Regions from separate parts of the Paenibacillus oryziterrae genome, predicted to be linked through region 2. Evidence: riboswitches for the same ligand, from Rfam matches in the RefSeq annotation. Region 2 holds a riboswitch; each other region holds the start of a gene.

Region 1 (3,749 bases), on a different contig from region 2:
ATATAATTTTAAATAATATACCGATATTCCCTATGCCAACGTCCGCCAAGGACAGAAAGGAAGCACACTTGAGTAAATCTACCCCTCCAAAGAAACCTGTACAACCAACAATGAGCAAGCAGGCAAGACGCCAGGCTGAACTAGAACGCTCTAAGCAAAAGACCCGAATCCTGATCATTTCAAGTATCGCGCTGGTTGTAATTCTATTTGCCGCATTGTTTATTCTGGCTTCCAAAGACAGCGGAAGTGACAATACCTCCGGGAAAGCGGTTGGGTTTAACTACAGTGACCTCCCAAGACTAGGTTCTGAAGATGCCCCAGTCAAAATCGTTGAATTTGGTGATTTCAAGTGTCCGGCTTGTGCGGAGTTTACCGGTGTCATCAAACCACAGATCGTTGACGAATACGTAACCCCGGGAAAAGCCGCTTTCTATTTCGTTAATATGTCATTTGTAGGTCCTGATTCAGAGACGGCATCTCTGGCAGCACTCTCTGTGTATCACCAGAATAATGACGAGTTCTGGAAGTATTATGATGCCATGTACGCACGTCAAGGTAAAGAAGACGAGGAGTGGGCCGCAAAGGATTATCTGGTGAACCTGGCGAAAGAGCTGGGACTTACGGTCGATACTGATGTTCTGGCGAAGGACATAGAGAATAAGACCTATGCTGATGAGCTACAGCGTGACAATCAACTCGCGAGTGATAGTGGTGTGACGACAACTCCGTCAGTGTTCGTGAATGGAGTGAAAATTGCCGAGCCATTTAATTATCAGGCCATCACTCAACAGATTGATACTGCTGCTAAAGAAGCGGCCAGCCAATGAGTACCTTCATCTCCTTTTGCCGCCGGAACTGTCTCTATTTGGCCTGGTTCGTATGTTTGATCGCTGTAGCCGGCAGCCTTTATTTGAGCGAGGTGCTGCACTACGAGCCCTGCAGATTATGCTGGTATCAGCGCATCTTTATGTACCCGCAGCTAATTCTGCTCGGCATTGCAACCTATCGAAATGATAAAAAGATCATTCCTTATGTTCTGCCGCTTAGTGTAATCGGTGGTTCGATATCGATTTATCATTATGCCGAGCAGAAGATACCCGCAATGAGCAAGATTCTGCCTTGCACCATCGGTGTTCCCTGCAACAAGGATTATCTGAATTTTTTCGGCTTCATTACCATTCCTTTGTTGGCCCTTATTGCCTTTGTATTAATGGCTACGGTGTTATGGTTAGGACGTGATCAGGGAGTTACTGAGAACACGGAAGATACAGAAGAAATGTAACTATTAATTCATATAAAATCTGTTACGGATATCCGAAGAAATTCCAAAAAAACACGTTCCATGGGGATAATAGGAGAGAATGAAAGAAAGGAACCTGCCCGTTGCATAATTTGCGGGAATTGGTTCCTTTTTCATTCTTTTTTCATTTGTTTCACAGCTTTACTGAAATTGCTTTGTAGACTAATATTAGACCTTGTGAGAAGTTGAATATGCGCTGAATTTTCCAAAGGAAAAACGGGGGAACCAACCTTGACCACCGTGGTCAAAAGGGGTGAATCGGCACTAGGAGAAATCCTGGTCCGTAGGGCTACCACTGCCCGAATCCGCCAGCTAACCTCGTAAGCAACCGTGGGATAATGATCATGCTTTAAGCATGCGGATCATATCCGTATGCTTTTTTTGTGCCTGCAATTATGAAAATCCACTATTGAAAATGGCGCGCGGGAATCCGATTCAACTCACCAAAGAGAGGAACTGTTTCTAAAATGGTAAGCAAAGTAAAACGTTTTTTAATCGGTCGTCCGATGAAATCCAACGAACTTGATCATGAAAAGTTAACCAAGGTAAAAGCACTCGCGGTTCTGTCATCAGATGCATTATCATCTGTTGCATACGGAACGGAGCAAATATTAATAGTACTCGTGGCAGCTGGATTTACGGCCATATGGTACTCGTTGCCGATCGCACTTGCTGTCTTGGCTCTGTTGGCAATTCTGATCTTGTCCTACCGGCAGACGATCTTTGCTTATCCACAAGGCGGAGGCGCGTATATCGTTGCCAAAAAGAATCTGGGCATTCCCACAGGTCTACTCGCCGGCGGTTCCTTACTGGTAGATTATATCCTGACTGTAGCGGTTAGTGCCTCTGCAGGTACGGATGCGATCACTTCGGCTTTTCCAAGTCTGCATAGTCATACTGTACTAATTGCGACTACTGTAATCTTAATTCTAACTATCCTTAATCTGCGCGGTGTGACGGAGTCTGCTTCGTTCATAGCGATTCCGGTCTATCTGTTTGTAGTTTCAATCTTTGTTCTGATCTTTACCGGTGTATTTAAATATATTACAGGTGGAACTCATGCCGCTGTACCTGAAATGGGGTCAGTAGTATCCAATGTTAGCTTGTTCCTGCTGCTGAAGGCCTTTAGCTCAGGTTGTTCTGCACTAACGGGTGTTGAAGCGGTATCGAATGCCATTCCGAACTTTAAGGCTCCTGCGGAGAAGAATGCTGCTAAAACTTTGGCACTCATGGGTATTATTCTGGGAAGTATGTTCACAGGAATTACGCTGCTAGCTTACTGGTACGGAATCGTTCCGGATGAAAAAGCAACTGTTATATCACAAATCACCGAATCCACATTCGGTCGCGGTGCCTTGTATTTCTTTATTCAAGGAATTACAGCAGTTATCTTGTTCCTGGCTGCGAACACTGCATATTCTGCATTTCCGCTGCTGGCCTGCATGCTTGCTAAAGACAAATATATGCCACATGCTTTCATGGTCCGCGGTGACCGTTTGGGCTTCTCAAACGGTATTATCTTCTTAGGTGTTATGTCCGCTGTATTGGTAGCTGCGTTTCACGGGAATACAGAAGGGCTGATTCCCTTGTATGCGGTAGGGGTGTTCATTCCGTTTACGTTGTCACAGCTTGGAATGATGGTTCGCTGGTATAAGCAAAAACCAAAGGGCTGGCAGAGCAAATTCGCAGTAAATACTGTAGGTATGCTTACAACTCTTACAATCACGATGATCTTCATCATCACTAAATTCACTAGCGTATGGATGGCGTTTATCTTCTTGCCACTGGTAATGTTCGTATTCTTCCGTATTCACCGCCATTATATGAATACAGCAGATGAGCTTCGTATTCAACTCGATACAGATAAGCCTTGCATTAAAGGCAGTACAGTGGTTGTTCCTGTATCCGGAGTAACCCGGGCAGTACTTCATTCTCTGAGTTATGCCAAGTCTTTAACGGAGAATGTGGTCGCAGTTTATATTGGCTTTGATGAAGAAGAGATTCACAAGCTGGAACAGAAATGGGAAGAATGGAATCCGGGAGTACGTCTGATTGTGCTTCGGTCCCGTTACCGCAGCATCATGCGTCCGCTGGTCAAGTTCATTGATACGGTAGAGTGGAAGACAGCTTCCACGGATCATATCACGATCCTGATTCCGCAATTTATTACGAAGCATTGGTGGCAGGCCATTCTGCACAATCAGACCAGCTTGCTCATTCGCTCCTATTTAATGAATCAGAAGGATATCGTTGTTGCAACAGTACCTTTCCATCTGAATAAATAATTTAATAGAGTTCATAATATAGAAAGCGGTTGTTCCTTAATTGAGGGGCGACTGCTTTTTTATTTTTTTGTTGACGTGGAGAATGATAATCACATCATTCAAGGGGTCAAGTCTACAGAACATCAAATTGCTAGTCGTGATACACACGTACATACTGGAGGGGA
Region 2 (3,749 bases):
GGCAAAAAAACGAACAGATATTGTGAAAAAGTTCAAATTCCATTTCGTCAAAGTGTTATTTATCATAGACCATGCAGTAGAAGGGCTTCATTCCGGTCGGAGTTCTGCGCTCATAGGTATCAGTAATCGTAAATCCGCTTTTGCGGTAAGTCCGGATAGCTCTCTGGTTCCAGGTCAGTACCTCAAGATCAATCTCGTACTTCGGATAACGGATGCGTGCTCCGATGACGATTGCATCCATAAATGATTTGCCCAGGCCGTGACCGCATAACTCAGGCTCCATGCCTATTCCCAAACGAATGACCCCTTCCATAGGGAAGTACTGGGCGAAGCCGCAGAGCTCGTTCTGCTCATTCACTACAGAGACATATTGTTCTTCGCGGATTGTAGGATCGCCAAATTCAACACCGAGTGCTTGCATCTGATCCCAAGGCAGCCAGTCATAAATGTTATAGGGGGGCTTATAAACCCACTTGCTTATAGCTTCGGCGTGATTGATTTCCATGGGTACGACACGAAAGGTTACCGGGGAACTGATCATAAGGTCAGAGACCTCCTTTAATGGTAACTATCTATACTTAATTATATACAAAAAGGTCTGGAATCGACTCAAAAACTTTATAGGAGAACAAAACCAGATAAATACCTAAAATATTTTAAGGAAATACGTTTTAACGGTAGATATGGAGTTTGGTAAATGGTGAGAGGGGTAAAAAATAGGTAAGGACAAAATAAATAAGCCCCCTCCCAGGTTTCGGCAAAAACCGTGGAAGAAGGCTTATTTGAAATTAATTATTGCACATCATCGTTGTCTTCGGAATCAGTAGCGACTTTAGCATATGCGGTCTTGCTCATGATTCGTTTGGCGCCAACGTAGCGGTTGACGTAGTAGCTGTCGCTCAGTGAACTGATGGTTACACCACGCGAGGATGAAGCATGTGCGAATTTACCGTCGCCGACATAAATGCCGACATGGGATACGCCTCTACCGGATGTATTGAAGAAGAGCAAATCTCCTTCTTTAAGCTCACTCCGGGATACTGCGGTGCCCATTTGGTATTGGGAGCCTGATTGATGCGGCAGATCAATACCAATCTTGTCAAATACGTACATGGTAAAGCCGGAGCAATCAAATCCGTTTGTGGTTACGCCGCCGGAAACGTATTTAGTTCCGATAGCTTTATCAATTACGGAATCCATCTTGGAATCGGCGAAAGCGCTTCCTGCTCCAATTGCGGTAAGAAGTACTGAGAAACTGAGTACAGCTGCAGCCAACTTCTTCTTCAAAATACGTAAACCCCTTCCAGATGCCTACGAGGTTAGCTTAAGGGTTCGGTTGAAGGTCCCCTATGACCCCTCTGCGAATAGGAGGTCAATTCACCCAAAGTGGTTCCCCCGTTTTCCTTGTTTGATTAAGGAAACTCGGCACTTACTGTTAAATCAAGATTTCCAAGAAACATGACAAAACGTTCGTAAAGGACAAGACAATAATTACAAAAATGTTACTATAAACTCACTGCGATTATTGTAACAAACAGAGCAGCAATTGGCAATCACTTATAACATAGTATTGCGAAATTTATGAGTGATTTAAGAGAAAAAGATACCTAAAAACCCTGGATTGTCGCAAAATTGTTGCAATTTATTAATTTTTACATCGGCAGGATGTTTCAAATTTGTTGGAAGCGTGTAAAAGGTAGAATAAGGAAACAAAAAATCCGGAAAATGATTACGGCAATAATCAGTTCCCGGAGGTCAAAAAAGCTCAAATATTAGGTTGCTGTCTAGGTTCAATCATAAGCTACGGACTTATAAGCGGTTGTGCTCATGACTCGTTTAGCGCCAATGTAGCGATTGGCCCAGTATGCCTGACTCAGTGAGCTAATGGTTACACCACGTGAAGAAGAGGATTGGGCGAACTTTCCGTTTCCGACATAAATGCCGACATGGGATACACCATTACCCAATGTGTTAAAGAATAAGAGATCTCCGGAACGCAGATTGCTGCGGGACACGGTGGTCCCTACTTTGAATTGGGCTTTTGAGGTTCTAGGCAGGGTAAGACCTAATCTTTGGAAGACATATTTAGTAAATCCCGAACAGTCAAATCCGGTGGTGCTCATGCCTCCGGTTTTATAGGTCGTTCCGAGGGTTTTGGAAATAACGGTATCCATCTTGGAATCAGCAAATGCGCTGCCGGACCCCAAAGTGAATGCCATCACAATCCCTAAAGCAAGAGTGGTGCATTTCTTTGTAAACTTATGACTTTTCAAAGAAGTATTCCTCCTAATGCCTGCGAGGTTAGCTTAAGGGTTCGGTGGAAGACTCCCTATGATCACTCCGAAACGAGATCAATTCACCCAAAATATGGTTCCCCCACTTCCTGGTGCAAGGAATTTGGCGTTTTGTGCACCGCGTACAACATGATCGTGACAACAACAGTAGAGATTCAATTCGATTTGAACGAAAAGGTTACGAATTTACTGAAAAGATTACAAAATTGTTACCATCGTTACAGGCATCATTGTAACAAAGGATTTACAGTTTTGCAAATGGTTTAACAGATTGTTAAGAAAAAGAGTCTCTGCTCTTATTGTGAGCAAGGACTCTTTAAATATGTGCAATGGGGATGCTGTTTATTTAAGGGAATTTTTGCTATCCCATAGATGATATTGTGCCGACAGCCCCCACATTTTGAAGAAGGTGGATGGCAGTGGGGAGAGTTGCCGGATCAGAATTGCAGGGAGCCCGGGACAGAATACGCTGGTTATGCTACATAGTAGAAGTACCAGAAATCCGCCTGCTCCTAGAAGCAGGGAGATTCCAGAGGCTGGAATGATATGGCGCAGACACAGCAGCAGAGAGGAGAACATTCCTGTTCGTCCGGTGTAGCCAAACTGCATATAAAGCAGGCATAAGCGGATAAAATAAATATAAACGAGCCATGCGGCGGTATAAGGGACTGCCTGTAATAGAAGCTTGTGGTCAAGGTAGGAAGAGAGTAGCAGTTTGTACAGAATGGGAGCCAGCCAATATAGAGGTATTAGGGCAAGAATCCATTCGATTAGACTAAAGATCATTATAGGCAGACCGAACAGCTTCATTCCAGGGAAAAAGAAGAGTCCGCGCTCACCCTTGCTCTCCTGGTGCAGTTCGTGGATCAGTCCTGCCCGGATAAAGGGAGATATAAGCAGTCTTAGAACGGTGATACCAAGCAGCAGCCAAAGCCATTTCTGGACGCCAGGGTCTCCAGCTAGACTGTATTGGCCTTCGATGAAGAATTGCAGTCTGCCTATTCCGCTGCCGCCGGCTTGTTCATTCGGGTATCTCAGTAGAACTGGTACTATGGCATCCCTAATAAAACCATACAGGAAATACCCCCAGAGCAACCGGTATATGAAGAGCAGTATCAGGATGTATATTTGCTCTTTCATGCTCTTAAAGCCGCGGCTTATTGATATTCTCATGGTCATTCACCTCACCAGGACAGAGTTGCAAGCACGGTTTCGACCAGCTTAGTAACACTCAGCGTCCAGCGGGACACCGTATCAGGTTTAAGCTCGGCCAATCTAAAATTGTTAAGATGCTTATTTTCAAGGAGGACAGCGTGCTGAGGGTCAATCTCCGCCGAGAGAAGAGGAGAACTGTAGAGCAGTTTTAATGTGGTTTCAGTGCCTTGCCCGTCCCAAACCTCCTGAGTCGTATGGCCGTCGGTAAAGGTGAATTTAACCGTAACGCCAGGATAGTGA
Region 3 (3,749 bases), on a different contig from region 2:
GCTGCATCCACAATTTTATCCAAAATATTCTGATCGATGAGAAAGTTCTGGCCTAAGCTTTTTTTGAATGAAAAGTTGTAACGCTGGATAATTTCCTTGGTTCTTCTTGGTGAAGATATTTCCTCTCTGCCGTTCATGAAGTGGAGCCTCCTAATTCGATTTGTGCGAGAGCACTGGCAAACTCCTCCCGCGTGATGCCAAACATCGTCAGCCGCTTGTACAGCTGTTTGCCGTTACAATATCCAATCCCCAGCAGATTGCCGAGGGCCATTCTTCTTTCTGCGGCTTCCGGGTGCACCAGCATACCCGCTGCCATTAAATCCTCAATCCCAATCACCGGCTCTGCTTCATCGTATGCCGTGTGAACATGTGCCAAGGCATGGCGGATCGCTTCAGGCGAAGCGTTCTCCACTCCGATATCCCCTTTACGGGTAGCATCTTTCTCCGGAATAAACGCATGCTTGCATCCCGGCACTTTTGCAGCAACGATCTTGCGGATACGTTCCCCTGCATGGTCAGGGTCAGTCAGTATAATCACACCGCGCCGCTCCATCGCGAGGGCAATTTTAGCAATGATTCTGCTGTTCACCGCCGATCCTCCAGTCTCGATGGTATCGGCCTGTACAGCCCGTTTGACGGCCACAGTGTCACTTCTGCCTTCAACAACTATTATTTCCTTAATCATTGACAATCTTCCTTTCAGGTAAATACGGAAAACGCAAAAAGAAGAGGATCTGCCCCTCTTCTTTGGCTAAAGAATTGTATAAGTGCTGAGCGACAGCTCTGAAAGTTCATGGACTTTTCCATATTCTGCTCTCATCACTATAGCTTATTAAAAGCTGATTTGCAAAATAGAACATTAATTCAGTTCAGGCTTCACCGGACCAATGACATAGACGGTACGGGATTTACGTCCAAAATTACGTGCGTGACTGAGTGATTCATAGTAGACATCGATTTTATTGCCATTGATGGCGCCACCAGTGTCTTCAGCACGGCGGAAACCAAGTCCCTCGATATAAACCCACCATCCCATGGGAATTACATCAGGATCAACTGCAATCGTCCGGCCTTCCGTTACGCGTGTTCCGGAGGCGGTACGTGTTCCAATACCCGGTTCTTCCGAAGAATAGGCAGTCATCGAGACGTTTTTAATTATTTTCTTATACTCGAAGTCAACGCCTGCTTTGCTCGTGACGTTATTGCCGTTCTCTTTGGTTGTGACGGATTTGGTTTTTTGGGTGGTTTTTGCAACAACAACGGGCTTAGGAATCACTTTGGTACCAACGGCAATTACCTTATCTTTGGTAACTGTCTGTACTTCCTTACCTATCATTCGCATAGATACCAGCTCACCATCTTGGTAAGTCTTCTCAATGTGCTGGATCATTACGCCTGGTACGCCTGCTTGCGTTACTTTAACTGTTCCCTTGGCTAAGGTGGGGTCCGCGGTCTTGATAATACGGAACGGAAGGCTTTCGGTCCGCTCAACCATTTGCTTGTTGATTCGGATGACCTTGATTTCCATATTGGCGGCTATAGTGGTGTCTATCGAAGGGAAGATCTTGTCATAGCTCTGTAGTTCGATGCCGAGTTTATCGATGGCTTCTCCTATGGTGCCTTCAGTTGTGTACATGGTTTGTGTTGTTCCGTCCGCCGTTAAACTAAAGGGCCTGGCACGGGTGATGACAACACGGTCGCCGTCCTGTAGCGTATCACTGGGGCTTATGGATATTTCATCGTACGGCTGCACAATAATTTGTTCTTTCGCTAGCATCTCGCTTAGCAGCGATTCCCGGGTTTCGAACTTCTGCACTTGTCCGTCTATGACTAAACTGATTTGTTTGCTGCTTTGACCGTGTACGTACAGCAGAATTAACAGCGCGACAGCGATTGAAATCACGCCTGCAAGTGAAAGTACGCGCAAATTCACTTGTTCCCACCGTATTGCGTAAGACCTGCTGGATGATTGTGAATCATGGGTTGCCTCTGGTTGGAATACGCCCATTTTCTCCATCCTCCTTACATAGTCCCGTCGTCTACATGCTTAACAAAGCTGACTGTATCTGTTCTGACGAAAACTAGTTTGAGATTGTCACAGGACACGCCTTACTTCAGATTGCGTCTCCTGCTCATGGATCGCCTGCCCGGCATAGCTTCTCCCACTCCTGTCGTATAACAGTATGTCGGAGGTGACCGCTTTATTCAAAACAAAAAAAAGCCTGAAAAAGAGTACTGTGAGGACTCTTTCGTGGCTTTCCGAGCTTCAAAAAAACACGGCTCATGCACGAGGTTTCCTCTCTTACTTGCGCTTACGGGGTTAGCTGTCGGGTTCGGACGAAAGAGAGACGCCCTATCTCAGGTCACCCGCTCACGGCGGTTGCCCTCAAATTCACCCCAAAGACCACGTGAAGAAATCGAATAATGTTTGCGGCACTTCTCAATGTGTACTCTATGTACGTGATAGGATGCGGCTAACCATTATTGGTTCCCCCGTTCTCCATACGGAGACTCAGCGAGACGATTCATGAATCAATGGCCGTTTACAAATATCAACAGCTCATTGCACTGAAAAGATAATATCCTGTTTTGATGCAGGTTGTAAAGTTCACTTCAAGCACGTTTACGTAAAAAAATGATTAAAATATTGTAATAATCGGCCGTTTATGTGTTAAAAAAGTTTAATATATCGTCTATACTCTTTTTTTCACCTGTTTTACTCCCGTTTTCACACAATCCCAAATCGTTCCAGTGCGTTCGCATACGTAATTTGAGCCATTTCCTCCCAGCTTATCCCTTTTATTTCCCCTGCTGCCTGGGCTACCAGCTTCACATTAGCACTCTCATTACGCTTGCCGCGAAATGGGTGTGGTGTCAAATATGGGGAATCCGTTTCAATCAAAATCCGGTCTAAAGGTGTCTGTGCAAGTACCTCTTTGGGCACTCTGGCATTCTTGAACGTGATCGGTCCCCCGAAGGACAAATGAAAACCTAAATCGAGACACATTTTAGCCGTTTCCCAGCTTCCAGAGAAAGAATGCATCACTCCGCCGATTTCATTTGCCTTCTCTTCACGCAGTATCTTCACGATATCTTCATGGGCATCACGATTATGAATCGAAATGGGCATACCCAGCTCGCGGGCAAGACCGATTTGCTGACGGAACACGCGCTGTTGAACATCCTTTGGCGACTTGTCCCAATGATAATCCAGTCCGATTTCACCGATGGCGACCACCTTTTCATGACTGCAGAGGGAAGCAATCCAGTCGAGGTCCCCTGGCAGCATATCGATAGCGTCGACTGGATGCCAACCGACGGCTGCATAAATATAATCATAGGTTTCGGCAAGTTTCATCGTAGTTGGAATCGTTTCGCGGTTAAAACCGATGTTGATCATTTTGCTGACTCCGGCTTCGACGGCATGTGCAATTACAGCTTCACGATCTTCGTCAAATTCCGGAGCATCCAGGTGTGTATGTGTGTCAAAAAGAAGCATTTTCGTTCCCCTTCCAAGCTTTATTTATAAGGTTATAGAGTTAGTTTTTTCATGCTTTAGCAAATATCTGGGCGATGGATAAAGGCAGTTGATCACGTACTTTTTCCAACTGGTCTGCAGGGAAATAGAGGTGATATCGGCCCCGGTGAATCCCGCTGATGGAACGGACAATATCCGATACCTCAGAGATTTCCCGCAGACGGTCCTCGCGGTCCAGAAGCAGGATTTGCTTCTTGTCGAACCCTTCACC
Region 4 (3,749 bases), on a different contig from region 2:
CTGATTTTCCTAATGTTAAAGGAGCCCATGTAGGGTCGTCATAAGCATCATAATTTGAATCGGTGTATTCACTAACGATTTTAAGCGTGCCATAAAATTCGGTTGGAGCAGGATGATTAATGTAGTAGTCCCACTGAAGAACTTCATCGATGTACATTCCCGGCTGATTACCAGTGTATTCGTTTACATAATAGTAATCGGTGTCTTTATAACCGACTACTTGATAATACGAAAGGGAACTTGTAGTGGCTAGGCTCTTCATATCACTGGAAATAGGAGCGAACACGTTTCTGAACCAGTAGTCGGAGGAGTTAACCGCATTTGCATCAAGTTGTTCCTTTTCGGCGCCGGTTTTATCATTCGCACTAAAAAATTGACGTTTTTCAGGCTTAAGGATGTCACTTTTTAATTTGGTTTGCGCCTCGAAGTGCTTTACTTCATCAAGGAGCACATTCTTATTATTCTCACCAAGTTCACTTGCATCAATATCAAAGAATGAGATTTCACGAGTGTTCTTATGTTGCAGATAAATGGATATTATTGAACGCCCTTCCAAGCCTTTGGTGAAAGTAATGCCTTCCTCCACGTTCGCATCAATCGCTACATGAAGAACATCAAATTCTCCTGAAACAGTATCAATAATTACGACAGAGCGATTATCCTTTTTTATTCGGGTATTTGTTAATCTGCCTTCCAGTGTTAACGGAAGTTCTTTACCGTTATATGTAACTGATCCGGTAATAGAAATTTTGTGGTTGTTAAGCTTGAAGTCTGAAACATGAAGCTGGGATTTCGTTGTAGGCCCTCCGTATTCAGTTGCTGGCATATTTAGATAAGTCTCGCCAGTAAAGGAGAATAAATCTTTGTTGGTATCTGCAAAAGCACCCGTTGGAAATATTGCTGCAGTTAAAGCCGTAATTGTTGCTAGTTTCAGGAGTTTTTTCAGCATTTAATAGAAACTTCCCTTCCGTTTTATGATATTTATGGAAGTGGCCACTACCAATGCTACAATAATACATGAAGTGGATATTTTTGTATATGATGTAAAAATAATTACTTATTTGTTTGTGGGATCTGGAGAATGGTAAAAGATAGAGTGTGAAATGAGGAGATAAATATCGTTTTGATATTACTTTAAATTTTTTGGCATAACGCTCTAGTTGAGATACAATAGTCCTAAACGATGTTTAGAAGGGATTTATACATTAATGAACAAGAAATATCAGACACCTGCGCTGCTTGCCGTATCTTTTCTGCTGATTCTGCTCAGCACGCTGGTTCATTCGGAGAAATCAGTTGTCCTCGGCGCTGTACAGACCATCATGCTCGGCGCTGGGCTTACCGGTTGCTGCATAGCGGTCTGGAAGTTCATGAAGAGCAGCTCAGGCAAACGCTAAACCGCCTGGCAATGTAATGAAGGAGGCTCATACCGTTAAGGAGGAGCCCCGTCCGAACTGCTCATATTGAGGTGACGTAGATGGGATTATGCTGTGTTCATGCAGGCAGGCTTGGAGGAATCTTTCAGTCCGGCCATCTGCTCCCGCAGCCCTCTTAGCCGTGACTTCAGCTCGGGAACACTTATCTCAAGGATCAGACTGATTTCTGGCATAGGTAGCCGGAGACCGTACCATAGTGCTTTTATTGCCTGATCCTCTTGAAGCTTTCCTTCCCGGGAGGAGCCGGATATAAGATGGGATTTCTGTTCGGCACACAGGCGGATACAACTTTGGAATGCAGCAGTAAAAAATACAGTCTGATCGGTTATAGGCTTACGGCTGTTCAACTCGTAAAGTTCTTTGAAGGTTGCGATGGTTATATGCTCCGCTTGGGCCGTATGTTCAAGTAGCAGAGTGCTTAGGCTGTAGATCCTGCTCGAGAGCTGGCTCACGTAATCCTGAAATTTGCTCGAAACAGGACAGATGGCAGGCAGAGGGTCTTGCATGAAATTCACGATCCTTTCCGGATATCTTGATATGATATACAGACAGCACAAAAACCGCTGGACAGAGGAGGCCTCTGCCAGCGGTTTTGTTCATGTTCAGGCTGAAATACAACCTGACACCAATCGCCGGGCGGATCAAGGGTCTCTCTCCTTACGCTTACGAGGTTAGCTGTCGGATTCGGGCGGTGAGAGTCGCCCTACCTACTTAGAGACGATGGAAGTCTCTTTCGGATTCACCCCAGTCGGCCGGTGGCCGGATGGTTCCCCCGTTTCCCGCTAGGCGGGAATTCAGCGTGTGTGCTGCTGTGTTAATCTTCATACGAATAATACTCCTGAATACCCTTTTTTGTAAAAAGCGGAAAGAATGACTTTCAGACGCAGGAACACCAATTCAGGCGGCGGCCGGTATAAGGGAGAGTACGCTCGTTAATTTTTGCGTAATGTTAGCGTTTTCTCTCGTGTTTTGAATAAGCGTTGAAAAAACAAATGACCCATGCTAAGGTGAGGGAGATGTAAGTAAACGCATACATTTCATTTCGCAGGGTTAAGGAGTGTTCCATGGATATGAACAAAGTCGCTTGTGTTACCGGTGCCGATAGAGGCCTCGGCCTGTATCTTGTGCAGTGGCTGCTGGAGAACAAATACGCCGTATTTGCCGGACAGTACATGCCGGATGCTGAATTTTTGCAAAGACTTCAAGAGGAGTACCCCGGGCAGTTGACGCTGGTTCCGCTGGATATCGGCAGCAAGGATAGTGTTAGGCAGGCTGCGCGGATGATTGCCGCCGCGACCCGGCATGTAGACATAATTATTAATAATGCCGGAATTATCAAAAAGGTTGACGATGCCACCATGCTCGTTGACATGGACGATGAGGCTATGGCTGAGATTTACAATGTGAATACGCTGGGTTCACTTCGGGTGAGCAATGCGCTGATGGGGCTTTTGCTGCAGGGAGACAGTAAGCTGATCGTCAATATTTCTTCGGAAGCTGGCAGTATCTCCCGTAATAAACGGACCAATATGTATGGGTACTGTATGTCTAAGGCGGCTCTTAATATGCAATCCTCCCTGCTGCATAACCATCTTAAGGAGCTTGGCGGTCAGGTTATGGTATTCCATCCGGGGTGGATGCAGACCTATATGAGCGGCCAAAAAAATGAAGAAGCACACACACCGCCTGAAGAATCGGCGAACAAAATCATGGCCCTTGTGCAGGATTACCGGAAGTACGCCGGAGAAGAGCCTGCTTATATCGATATCGACGGAAATGCTTGGCCTTGGTAGGAATATACTGCGCTAGAGTCATATAAATGCTGGAAAGGTGTTGAAACCCATGAAATTAAAGGCGCTTGCCCTGGGGACCTACTCGGAGGTTAAGTATCACCATTTTGCCGGAGTGGATCGTGAACTGGAGACTATTTTTAATGGCGATCTGGAGCTAACCTGCTCAGAGGATTTGAATAGGCTGAAAGACGATTCGCTCGCTGAAAATAAGCTTGTTATATCCTACACCGATTTTACGGATCATCTCCTTACACAGGAGCAGGTAGCAGGATTACTCTCGTATGTAGCAGCTGGCGGCGGACTGCTGGTTATACATAACGGTATCTCGATGCAGCGGAATCAGGAGCTGGGAACGCTGCTCGGAGCATATTTCACCCATCATCCGGAATATACGGCCCTGTCCATTTCCATCAAGGAGCCGGAGCATCCGATCATGCAGGGGGTAGAGGATTTTGTCATCGATGAGGAGCCGTATTATTTTGAGAGTCAGCCGCGGTTCCAAACAACGGTCCTTGCGGAA

The links. A riboswitch is a leader RNA that binds a small molecule or an ion and turns the genes downstream of it on or off. The one in region 2 is predicted to bind cyclic di-AMP.
Region 1: linked by a shared signal. The riboswitch ahead of ACAN55_RS01515 (APC family permease) and the one ahead of ACAN55_RS21090 (C40 family peptidase) in region 2 are both predicted to bind cyclic di-AMP.
Region 3: linked by a shared signal. The riboswitch ahead of ACAN55_RS20275 (resuscitation-promoting factor) and the one ahead of ACAN55_RS21090 (C40 family peptidase) in region 2 are both predicted to bind cyclic di-AMP.
Region 4: linked by a shared signal. The riboswitch ahead of ACAN55_RS02870 (hypothetical protein) and the one ahead of ACAN55_RS21090 (C40 family peptidase) in region 2 are both predicted to bind cyclic di-AMP.

The regions. Positions count from the first base shown of each region.
Region 1 is NZ_JBGJZO010000001.1:309,208-312,956, forward strand. It holds gene ACAN55_RS01505 (DsbA family protein) at 111-827, shown strand; gene ACAN55_RS01510 (disulfide oxidoreductase) at 824-1,282, shown strand; cyclic di-AMP (ydaO/yuaA leader) riboswitch at 1,485-1,642, shown strand; gene ACAN55_RS01515 (APC family permease) at 1,768-3,585, shown strand.
Region 2 is NZ_JBGJZO010000028.1:18,446-22,194, forward strand. It holds gene ACAN55_RS21085 (GNAT family N-acetyltransferase) at 56-541, opposite strand; gene ACAN55_RS21090 (C40 family peptidase) at 793-1,287, opposite strand; cyclic di-AMP (ydaO/yuaA leader) riboswitch at 1,294-1,438, opposite strand; gene ACAN55_RS21095 (C40 family peptidase) at 1,791-2,219, opposite strand; cyclic di-AMP (ydaO/yuaA leader) riboswitch at 2,276-2,413, opposite strand; gene ACAN55_RS21100 (hypothetical protein) at 2,637-3,467, opposite strand; gene ACAN55_RS21105 (M1 family metallopeptidase) at 3,479-3,749, opposite strand, start outside.
Region 3 is NZ_JBGJZO010000025.1:46,631-50,379, forward strand. It holds gene rsmA (16S rRNA (adenine(1518)-N(6)/adenine(1519)-N(6))-dimethyltransferase RsmA) at 1-137, opposite strand, end outside; gene rnmV (ribonuclease M5) at 134-685, opposite strand; gene ACAN55_RS20275 (resuscitation-promoting factor) at 860-2,008, opposite strand; cyclic di-AMP (ydaO/yuaA leader) riboswitch at 2,295-2,528, opposite strand; gene ACAN55_RS20280 (TatD family hydrolase) at 2,729-3,499, opposite strand; gene ACAN55_RS20285 (HD domain-containing protein) at 3,549-3,749, opposite strand, start outside.
Region 4 is NZ_JBGJZO010000002.1:105,349-109,097, reverse strand. It holds gene ACAN55_RS02880 (hypothetical protein) at 1-949, opposite strand, end outside; gene ACAN55_RS02875 (hypothetical protein) at 1,209-1,397, shown strand; gene ACAN55_RS02870 (hypothetical protein) at 1,484-1,951, opposite strand; cyclic di-AMP (ydaO/yuaA leader) riboswitch at 2,083-2,246, opposite strand; gene ACAN55_RS02865 (SDR family NAD(P)-dependent oxidoreductase) at 2,507-3,229, shown strand; gene ACAN55_RS02860 (ThuA domain-containing protein) at 3,279-3,749, shown strand, end outside.